One region of the Streptomyces sp. NPDC044064 genome, then DNA from elsewhere that is predicted to be linked to it. Evidence: riboswitches for the same ligand, from Rfam matches in the RefSeq annotation. Region 1 holds a riboswitch; each other region holds the start of a gene.
What was found. A riboswitch is a leader RNA that binds a small molecule or an ion and turns the genes downstream of it on or off. The one in region 1 is predicted to bind cobalamin.
Positions count from the first base shown of each region.

Region 2: it holds a riboswitch for cobalamin, as region 1 does, so the genes downstream of both, AC07DS_RS16070 (CbtB domain-containing protein) here and AC07DS_RS28850 (cobalamin biosynthesis protein) in region 1, are expected to answer to the same signal.
Region 3: it holds a riboswitch for cobalamin, as region 1 does, so the genes downstream of both, AC07DS_RS18485 (ribonucleoside-diphosphate reductase subunit alpha) here and AC07DS_RS28850 (cobalamin biosynthesis protein) in region 1, are expected to answer to the same signal.

Region 1 is NZ_JBWKFN010000019.1:121,066-124,367, forward strand. It holds gene AC07DS_RS28845 (cobyric acid synthase) at 1-1,057, opposite strand, end outside; gene AC07DS_RS28850 (cobalamin biosynthesis protein) at 1,054-1,998, opposite strand; cobalamin riboswitch at 2,100-2,239, opposite strand; gene AC07DS_RS28855 (hypothetical protein) at 2,581-2,808, opposite strand; gene AC07DS_RS28860 (inorganic phosphate transporter) at 2,837-3,302, opposite strand, start outside.
Region 2 is NZ_JBWKFN010000008.1:289,986-293,287, forward strand. It holds gene AC07DS_RS16055 (histidine phosphatase family protein) at 1-355, shown strand, start outside; gene AC07DS_RS16060 (hypothetical protein) at 362-715, opposite strand; gene AC07DS_RS16065 (CbtA family protein) at 808-1,560, opposite strand; gene AC07DS_RS16070 (CbtB domain-containing protein) at 1,582-1,803, opposite strand; cobalamin riboswitch at 1,839-1,983, opposite strand; gene AC07DS_RS16075 (MMPL family transporter) at 2,099-3,302, opposite strand, start outside.
Region 3 is NZ_JBWKFN010000010.1:191,689-194,990, reverse strand. It holds gene mctP (monocarboxylate uptake permease MctP) at 1-1,242, shown strand, start outside; cobalamin riboswitch at 1,398-1,521, shown strand; gene AC07DS_RS18485 (ribonucleoside-diphosphate reductase subunit alpha) at 1,647-3,302, shown strand, end outside.

The DNA of each region.
Region 1 (3,302 bases):
CCTCGATGTGCTCGCCGAGGATCTGGAAGCCGCCGCAGACGCCGAGGACCGGGCGTCCCTCCGCGGCCCTTCTGACGAGGGCGTCCGCGAGACCCCGCTCGCGCAGCCAGGCGAGCGCCCGGACCGTACCCCGGGTCCCAGGGATCACCACGAGGTCGGCGTCCGCCAGCTCCTCCGGCCGGTCCACGAACCGCACGACGACGCCCGGTTCGGCGGCCAGCGAGTCCACGTCCGTGAAGTTGGACATGAGCGGGACCGCGCAGACGGCGACCCGCAGCACGTCCTCGCCGACGGGCGGGGCGGTGTTCGACTCCCGCACGGTTCCGCGCAGGGAGACACGGAGCCCGTCCTCCTCGTCGATGCCGAGCCCGTGCCGGAACGGCAGCACGCCGTAGGTGTGCCGCCCGGTGAGCCCGTGCAGCATGTCCAACCCCGGCTCCAGCAGGCCGACATCACCCCGGAACTTGTTGACCAGGAACCCGGCGACCAGCTCCTGGTCCTCCCGGGACAGCAGCGCGACGGTCCCGAAGAAGGAGGCGAACACGCCTCCGCGGTCGATGTCGCCCACCACCAGCACGGGCAGCCGCGCGTTGCGCGCGATCCCCATGTTCACGATGTCGGTGCGCCGCAGATTGATCTCCGCGGGCGAACCGGCCCCCTCACAGATCACCGCGTCATACGTGCCCCGCAACTCGGCAAGACAGTCCAGCACCGTGCCGAGCAGCCGCTGCTGGCGCCCCCCGTGGTACCCGCGCGCGCTCAGCTCGCCCACCGGCTTGCCGAGCAGCACGACCTGGCTGCTCTGCTCGCCACCGGGCTTGAGCAGCACGGGATTCATCAGCGCGGTCGGCTCGACACGGCAGGCCTGGGCCTGCATGGCCTGAGCCCGTCCGATCTCGGCGCCCTCCCGGGTCACGAACGAGTTGAGGGACATGTTCTGCGCCTTGAACGGCGCGACCTTGACGCCCCGGCGCACCAGCCACCGGCAGATACCTGCCGTCACGACGCTCTTGCCGGCGTCGGAGGTGGTGCCGGCCACGAGGAGACCACCGTTCACTTCCCACGTCCCTTCACGATTCGGCGCGCGGCGACCGTGACGCCGAGCGCGAGCAGGCCGACCCGGCGGGAGAGCCGTACGGCCCGGTCGATGTCGGTGACCCGGACGGCCCGCCCGGTGTCCCCGTTGAGCAGGGGCCGGTGTTCGACGCGCCCGCCGTAGGAGAGCGTCCCGCCCAGCCGCACGCCGAGGGCACCCGCGAACGAGGCCTCGACGGGCCCGGCGTTGGGACTCGGGTGCCTGCGGGCGTCGGCCCGCCAGGCCCGCACGGCGCCGCGGGGGTCCGGTCCGGCAGCGGCGGCGAGCACGGCGGTCAGCCGCGCCCCCGGCCAGCCGGCGAGGTCGTCGAGCCGGGCGGAGGCCCAGCCGTAGCGCCGGAAGCGGACCGACCTGTGGCCCACCATCGCGTCCAGGGTGTTGACGGCCCGGAACCCGAGCAGCCCCGGTACCCCGCCCACGGCACCCCAGACGAGCGCGCCCACGACGGCGTCCGACGTGTTCTCGGCGACGGACTCGACCACGGCCCGGGCGATCCCGTCGGCGTCGAGGGCCTGCGGGTCCCGTCCGCACAGATGCGGCAGCCGCGCCCGGGCCGCCTCGACGTCCCCGGCCTCCAGCGCACGCCCGACGGTCCGTGCCTCCCGGGCGAGCGAAGTACCCCCGACCACGGCCCAGGTGGCGGCGGCGGTCAGCGCGACGGAAGCGACGGGGGAACGGCGCACGGCTCGCTCGGCCACGGCCCCCAGCGCGACGGCGCCTCCGGCGCACACGGCGGTGTGCAGCGCACCCCAGCCGCGGTGGTCGTGCCACAGCGCGCGCTCCACGGCGGCGGCAGCCCGCCCGAACGCGGCGACCGGATGCCCACGGCGCGGATCACCGAGGACCAGGTCGCCGACGAGGCCGGCGGCGGCGCCGTACGCGTAGAAGCGATCGGCACCCATCGGCTCAGCCGGCCGTGGGGGCAGGCAGGGCCTGGTTACTGAACCTCAATCGGCAGCCGCGCATGGCGATATGTCCTCACTCAGGGTGTCCACGCCCTGGTTCGACTAGACCGGCGGTGAGAGTTCCTGGCTCCCGGGGGTGTTCTTCCCCGGTGACAGTGGCGGGACCGCGCCGGATTCGCACCGGCTTCCTCTCTGCCGCCGTACATGGCCCGGGCAGTCCACCACGCGCCCGGAAGGGCCGTCAACTTGCCTTTGACCTGGGATGCCGGACTGTGCTGAGGCCCACATCGCCGGCACGCCGGGCGGCACCGCGAGGCCGGGTCGCGGTGAATTCAGTTCCCTCGGGCGGCAATCGGGGATCCCGCCCGTGCTCACGGACCGTCACCACCCGCACGGGTGCATAGGTCTTGTACGGGGTCCAACGGTCATCGGAGGGGACACACCGTGGCGTACATGGGCGAGATGCTGCCGGGCGACGGCCGGGTGGTGCTGCCGGAGCCTGCGGACATGCGGACATGCGTCCGCCCTGTCGTTCCCGCTGAAGCGGTACCGACAGGGCGGACGATGTGGACTACGGCGTCAGGGCTTCGCCACGATCAGATAGATCCCGTACGCCACCGCAGCGGCACAGGCCGCGAAGCACACGTACGCACCGGTCACGGCCAGCGCGGCGGACCCGCCCTGCTCCGTGGCCTTCTCGCGGCGCGACAGGCCGTTGACGCCGAGGGTGAACAGGGCCACCAGGCCCACCGTGAACGCGAGGCTGACGCCGAAGACGGAGCCGAGGGCCGCCCAGTCGATCTTCATGGGGATGCTTCCTTCAGTTTCCGGGCGGTCAGACTGCGGCGGCCGGCGGAGCCGCCGGAGCCGGTTCGGTGGTGGCCTGAGCCGGGATCGTGGCCGACAGGTCCTCGGCGACCGTGCCCGTGGGCGGCGGGATCACCGCGGCGATGGCGGTGGTCACCACACCGGCCGGCTCCACCGTGTCGTCGACGACGTTGGTGTGGTCGACGACCTCGCGGCGGGAGATCTTCCAGATCGCGGCGCTGGCGCCGACCAGGAAGACGGCGACGGCCGCGGTGCCCCAGTCACCCAGGTCCGTGACGGACTCGGCGCCCGCGCCGACCAGCGCGGCGGCCGGCAGGGTCAGCGCCCAGGCGATGAACATGCGGGTCGCGGTGGACCAGCGGACCACACCGCCCCTGCGGCCCAGACCAGCGCCCATCACCGAGCCGGAGACGACGTGGGTGGTGGAGAGGGAGAAGCCGAGGTGCGAGGAGGCCAGGATGGCCGTGGCCGCG
Region 2 (3,302 bases), on a different contig from region 1:
CCTCGATGTGGGCCGGTGGCGAGGGCGGACGCTGGACGAGGTCGGTGCTGCCGAGCCGGAGATGGTGGCCCGCTGGCTGGCGGATCCCGGGTTCGCACCGCATGGCGGCGAGTCGGTTCGGGAGCTGTGTGCACGGGTCGCGCGCTGGCTGGACACGAGTGGAGGGGCGGACGTGCGGACCGTCGCCGTGGTGGAGCCCGAGGTCGTACGGGCTGTGGTGGTGCACGCGTTGGGCGCGCCCGAGGCGGCGTTCTGGCGCCTCGACGTTCCGCCGCTCACGGCGGCCGAGGTCACCGGTCGTTCCGGACGCTGGAACGTGCGCCTCGGACACGGCCTCGGCCGGCCGGGCGACTGACGGCGGTCAGGGAGTCGCGTCCCGGTGGCGACGCAGCAGTGCCGCGATCGCGCACCGCAGGCAGTCGGTGTCCATGCCGCCGGTCGTGCCGTGGTCGCCGTGGCAGTCGGCCGTCGCCCGGCGGCCCGCTGCCTCGTCCGGGGTACGGCAGACGGCCGTGGGGGCACCGACCAGGGCCTCCAGCTCGTCGAGAAGTCGCTCGGTCCGCTTGACCTGCTGGGCGAGCACCCGTACGCGTGCGCTCTGGCCGCCGATCTGGCGTCGGCTGGCCACGAGTTGGGCGTACTCCTCCACGGTCAGGGCCACCGCCTCACGACCGCCGAGAGTGATGTGGCGCGGTTCGGGACGTTGTCTGGCCACTCGGCTCCTCCGCTCGTCGCCTCCGCCGGTGTCCCGGAAACGCGAGAGGGCCCCCGGACGGTTCCGAAGGGCCCTCTCGTGTCCTGAACGGATCAGTGCGTGGCGGGAACTCTTCGCCCGGACGCGGCGGCCGCGGGCTTGGGGTTCAGCTGCCGCTCGGCCAACTCGCCGAAGAGCAGGCCGAATCCACCCCACAGGACGGCCTGGATGGCCAGTGCGGAGAGGCGGAACCGCCACAGCAGGGTGGCCGGGAAGTCCTTCGGCACCTCGTTGATGACGGGCAGGAACTCGTAGGCCAGGCCGATCACGACGGCGAAGGCGGCCACCGCGACGACGGTCGCGTACCAGGTGCCCAGGGAAGGCGCGAGGCGTTTGCCCAGGATGGTGGCGGCGACCGCCAGAAGCACGCTGAGCAGCATCATCAGGAAGTACAGGGTCGTCCGCTTGCCGATGGTGTCGGGCTCGCCGACCGACGGCGGGTTGGCCGGGTACTTCAGGAACGGTACGACGTAGACGGCGAGCAGTGCGCAGCCGGACAGCAGCAGCGCGGTCGCCCGCGGGCTGAAGCGGCCGACACGGCCGAGCGCGACGCAGAAGGCGAGCGCGGCGATGCCGCCGAAGGCGACCCCGTAGACGAGGACACCGGTGGCGAGGCCCAGGGTGGACTGCAGTGAGCGGGAGACGACCTCCATCTCGTGCTCGTGGGAGTGGGCGTCCTCGAAGCTGATCGCGCTGTCGACGCTCGGCTCACCGAGGAGGTAGGCGACGACGAGGGCGAGCACGCCGGCGGCAAGGCCGGCGAGCATGCCCCGCACGAGAAGGTTTCTCACGGTTGTGGAGTTCATGGTCGAGCGGCGTCCCTCGCGTCAGTGGCAGGGGAAGCCGAGCAGGTGGCGGGCGTCGTGCACCCACTCGTGGACGTCCGTGCCGTTGAACACGGAGGTGGCGCCCTGCTCGGCGCCGACGAAGTACAGCAGGACGAGCATGAGGATGCCGAAGAAGACCGCCCACGGAGCGATCGCCTTGAGCGGCAGCGTGGCGGGAACGGCGGGGGTGGTGGCTGTCGGCTGGGCGACGGTCTGCGCCATGGCAGGACCTCCTCTGGGAGTTCGCGTCCCATCTCGGTGGTGCACATGACGACGGCCACGGGTCTGACTCACGGGACACCCAGGGGTGTTCCGCATACAGTGGCGCGACCGTGCCGGATTTCCACCGGCTTCCGTCTCGCCGTCGTCGATATCGGACAGACCGTACCGCGTGGCGCGTGCATGGCCAAGACCGCGTGGTCCGTCGTGATCTTCCTCTCGCGTCGGCCGCCGCGATGACGGCGGGTCAGGCCCGCCGGGCTGTGCGGCCCGGCAGACCTGCCCCGTCCTCGTACAACTAGCCGCGGCGGCCCGACGGATCGGGTGCGACGGTGTCCCGGTCCTGGCCGGGAACCGAACCGGCGTCCGGAGAGCCGGCACCGGCCGGCACTTCCCGTGCCCGGTCCCCATGGCCCGGCCACCATGCCGCGTGGCCGATCAGCGCGGTGAGGCTCGGCGTGAAGAACATCGCCATCACGAAGGCGGCGACGGCGATACCGAAGGAGACCGCGAAACCCATCTCCGTCAGCAGCGCGTTGCCCGCCAGCATCATCGTGGCGAAGGTCGCCGCCAGGATGAAGCCGGCCGCCGCCACGGTCGGCCCGGCGTGCCGGAGCGCCATGCCCGCCGCCTCGCGGGGCTCGCGGCCCTCGCGGGCCTCCTCGCGGAGCCGGGCGATCATCAGGATGTTGTAGTCGGTGCCGATGGCGACCACGAACAGATACATGATCACCGGGAGCATGAACATCAGACCCGAGTGTCCCTGCCCCGCCTGGAAGATCCAGACCGTGGCGCCGAGGGTGGCGCCGAAGCCGAGACCCACCGAGGCCATCAGGTACCAGGGGGCGACCACACTGCGCAGCAGCAGCCCCAGGATGATCATGATGAGGAGGGCGGCCACGGGGAAGACCGTCCGGTAGTCGTGGTTGACCGCCGTGGCGATGTCCTTGTAGATCGAGGACATGCCGCCGACGACGGCTTCGGTGCCCTCGGGTGCGTCGGAGTGTGCGACGTCGCGCACCTCACCCACGGCATCGATCGCCTTGTCCGTCGACGCCTCGTACTTGAGGGTGACGGTGATGTCGGCGGTGGTGCCTGCCTTGTTCAGCTGGGTCAGGCGGGCGTTCGCGACGCCGTCGACGGCCCCGAGCTTCTGCGCGTAGGCGTCCAGGCCGGACTTGTCCAGCTGCTTGCCGTCGGTGCTGGACACGAAGACGTCGGTGGGTGCGGCGGCGCCCGCCGAGTACGCCTTCTGCATCTCGTCCTGGACGACCATGGACTCCTTGGTCTTGGGCATCGAGCCCGCCGCCAGGTCGAACGTGGCGTTGAAGCCGAGGGTGCCGAGCGACAGCGCGACCAGGACGAGGCCGGAGAGCGTGGCGGTCAGCCCCGGGCGGCGCTGCACGCCCCGGCCGAGGGCGGCGAACCGGGCGTTCTCCGGCTCCCGCTGCCAGGACTTGGAGGGCCAGAAGACCTTCGGTCCGATGAGCGAGACCACGGCC
Region 3 (3,302 bases), on a different contig from region 1:
GGCTCCAAGGGCCTGTCGCTGGCCGTGGCGCTCACCGGCATCCTCGCGACGATGCCGTACATCGCGCTCCAGCTCGTCGGCATCCAGGCGGTGCTGGACGTGATGGGCGTCGGCGGCGGCGAGAACACCAACTGGTTCGTGAAGGACCTCCCGCTGCTCATCGCCTTCGGTGTGCTGGCCGCCTACACGTACTCGTCGGGCCTGCGCGCGCCCGCGCTGATCGCGTTCGTCAAGGACACGCTGATCTACATCGTCATCGCGGTGGCGATCATCTACATCCCGATCAAGCTGGGCGGGTTCGACGACATCTTCGCCAAGGCCGGCGAGAAGTTCACGAAGGCGGGTGCGGGCGGGCTCGTCCCCGCCCCCGCGGGCCAGTGGACGTATGCCACGCTGGCGCTCGGTTCGGCGCTCGCGCTGTTCATGTACCCGCACTCGATCACCGCGACGCTCTCGTCCAGGAGCCGTGAGGTGATCCGGCGCAACACCACGATCCTGCCGCTGTACTCGCTGATGCTGGGCCTGCTCGCGCTGCTCGGCTTCATGGCGATCGCGGCCGGGGTGAACGTCACCAACGGGCAGTTGGCGATTCCGCAGCTGTTCGAGGACATGTTCCCGGACTGGTTCGCGGGCGTCGCCTTCGCGGCGATCGGCATCGGCGCCCTGGTGCCCGCGGCCATCATGTCCATCGCGGCGGCGAACCTCTTCACCCGCAACATCTACAAGGACTTCATCAGGCCGGACGCCACGCCGAGGCAGGAGGCCCAGGTCTCCAAGCTCGTGTCGCTGCTGGTGAAGGTCGGCGCCCTGGTCTTCGTCCTCACCATGGACAAGACGGTCGCCATCAACTTCCAGCTGCTGGGCGGCATCTGGATCCTGCAGACCTTCCCGTCCCTGGTCGGCGGCCTGTTCACGCGCTGGTTCCACCGCTGGGCGCTGCTCGCCGGCTGGGCGGTCGGCATGGTCTACGGCACCGCCGCCGCGTACGGCGTGGCCTCGCCGACCCAGAAGCACTTCGGCGGCTCCGCCAAGGAGATCCCGGGTATCGGTGAGATCGGCTACATCGGCCTCACGGCCTTCGTCCTGAACGTCGCCGTCACGGTGGTCCTGACCTTCGTCCTGAAGGCTCTCAAGGCCCCTGAGGGCCTCGACGAGACGAGCCCCGCGGACTACACGGCGGACGCGGGCGACGCGGGAGTTCAGGTGGAACTCCCCCCGGCCACGGCGGGCGCCGGGCACTGAGAGGCGCCCCGAAGGGGGCGCGAGCAACCACGATCCACCCGCAGCGGGCCGCCGGCAACAAGCACCACGGCGGCCCGCTGTTGACCCTCTGAAGCCGCCACAACACGCAGCAGACACAACATCTGGGGGTGACACCACAACCCGGCACTAGATGTATGCTCATCCTCGCTGTCGCCGCAGGGGAATCCGGTGCGAATCCGGAACTGTCCCGCAACGGTGTACTTGCGTGTATCCGCACGCCCGTTCAGTCCGAGGACCTGCCGGCAGCGCGCGCCCGGCCGTCCGGTCCGGGTGCCTTGAGACGTCCGGGCCTCGTGGAGTGGGCCGGTGGACGCGACGCCGTGCGCGCTCGTGCTGCCCCCCGCCCTCCGCCAGGCCCTGTGCCGAGCGAGGGAGAGCCCCACGTGACCATCGCGCCAGCCGACCCGGCTTCAGCCGTCCAGGCGACCGCAGCACCGGTGGAGACCGACGGTCCCGGTGCCGCGCTGCTGCGGACCCTGACCGAGCTGACCGCCGACCTCCCCGACGCCGACCCCGGCCGGGTCGCCGCGGCCGCGCTGCGGGGCCGTTCCGCCCGGGCCGACGAGGCGGAGTTGCGCGAGCTGGCCACGGAGGCGGCCGCCGGCCTCATCTCCGAGGACCCTGCCTACTCCCGGCTGGCCGCCCGGCTGCTGACCATCTCGATCCGCGCCGAGGCCGCCTCGCAGGGCGTGACGTCCTTCACCGAGTCCGTCGCCGTGGGCCACCGCGAGGGCCTGGTCGCCGACCGCACGGCGGAGTTCGTACGACTGCACGCCGCGCGTCTCGACACGCTGATCGACGCGGCCGGCGACGACCGCTTCGGCTACTTCGGTCTGCGCACCCTGCACAGCCGCTACCTGCTGCGCCACCCCATCACCCGCAAGGTGATCGAGACGCCCCAGCACTTCATGCTGCGCGTCGCCGCTGGTCTCGCCGAGGACGACACGACCCGCTCCGCCGACGAAGTCGCCGCGCTCTACGGGCTCATGAGCCGCCTCGACTACCTGCCCTCCTCCCCCACGCTCTTCAACTCCGGCACGCGGCACCCGCAGATGTCGTCCTGCTACCTCCTCGACTCACCGCTGGACGAGCTGGACTCCATCTACGACCGCTACCACCAGGTCGCCCGCCTCTCCAAGCACGCCGGCGGCATCGGTCTGTCGTACTCCCGGATCCGCAGCCGCGGTTCGCTGATCCGCGGCACCAACGGACACTCCAACGGCATCGTCCCGTTCCTGAAGACCCTGGACGCCTCGGTGGCCGCCGTGAACCAGGGCGGCCGGCGCAAGGGCGCGGCCGCGGTGTACCTGGAGACCTGGCACTCCGACATCGAGGAGTTCCTGGAGCTGCGCGACAACACCGGCGAGGACGCGCGCCGTACGCACAACCTCAACCTCGCGCACTGGATCCCGGACGAGTTCATGCGCCGGGTGAACGCCGACGAGCAGTGGTCGCTGTTCTCCCCGGCGGACGTGCCGGAGCTGGTCGACCTGTGGGGCGAGGAGTTCGACGCCGCGTACCGCAAGGCGGAGGCGAACGGGCTCGCGAAGAAGACCATCCCGGCCCGCGACCTGTACGGCCGCATGATGCGCACCCTCGCGCAGACCGGCAACGGCTGGATGACCTTCAAGGACGCCGCCAACCGCACCGCCAACCAGACGGCCGAGGCGGGCCACGTCGTCCACTCCTCGAACCTCTGCACGGAGATCCTGGAGGTCACCGACGACGGCGAGACGGCGGTCTGCAACCTGGGTTCGGTCAACCTCGGTGCCTTCGTGCGGGACGGGGACATCGACTGGGAGCGCCTCGACGAGACCGTCCGCACGGCCGTCACCTTCCTCGACCGCGTCGTCGACATCAACTTCTACCCGACCGAGCAGGCGGGCCGCTCCAACGCCAAGTGGCGTCCGGTGGGCCTGGGCGCGATGGGTCTGCAGGACGTCTTCTTCAAGCTGCGCCTGCCCTTCGACTCCGCCGAGGCCAAGGCCCTGTCGACGCGGATCGCCGAGCGGATCATGCTCGCCGCGTACGAGGCCTCC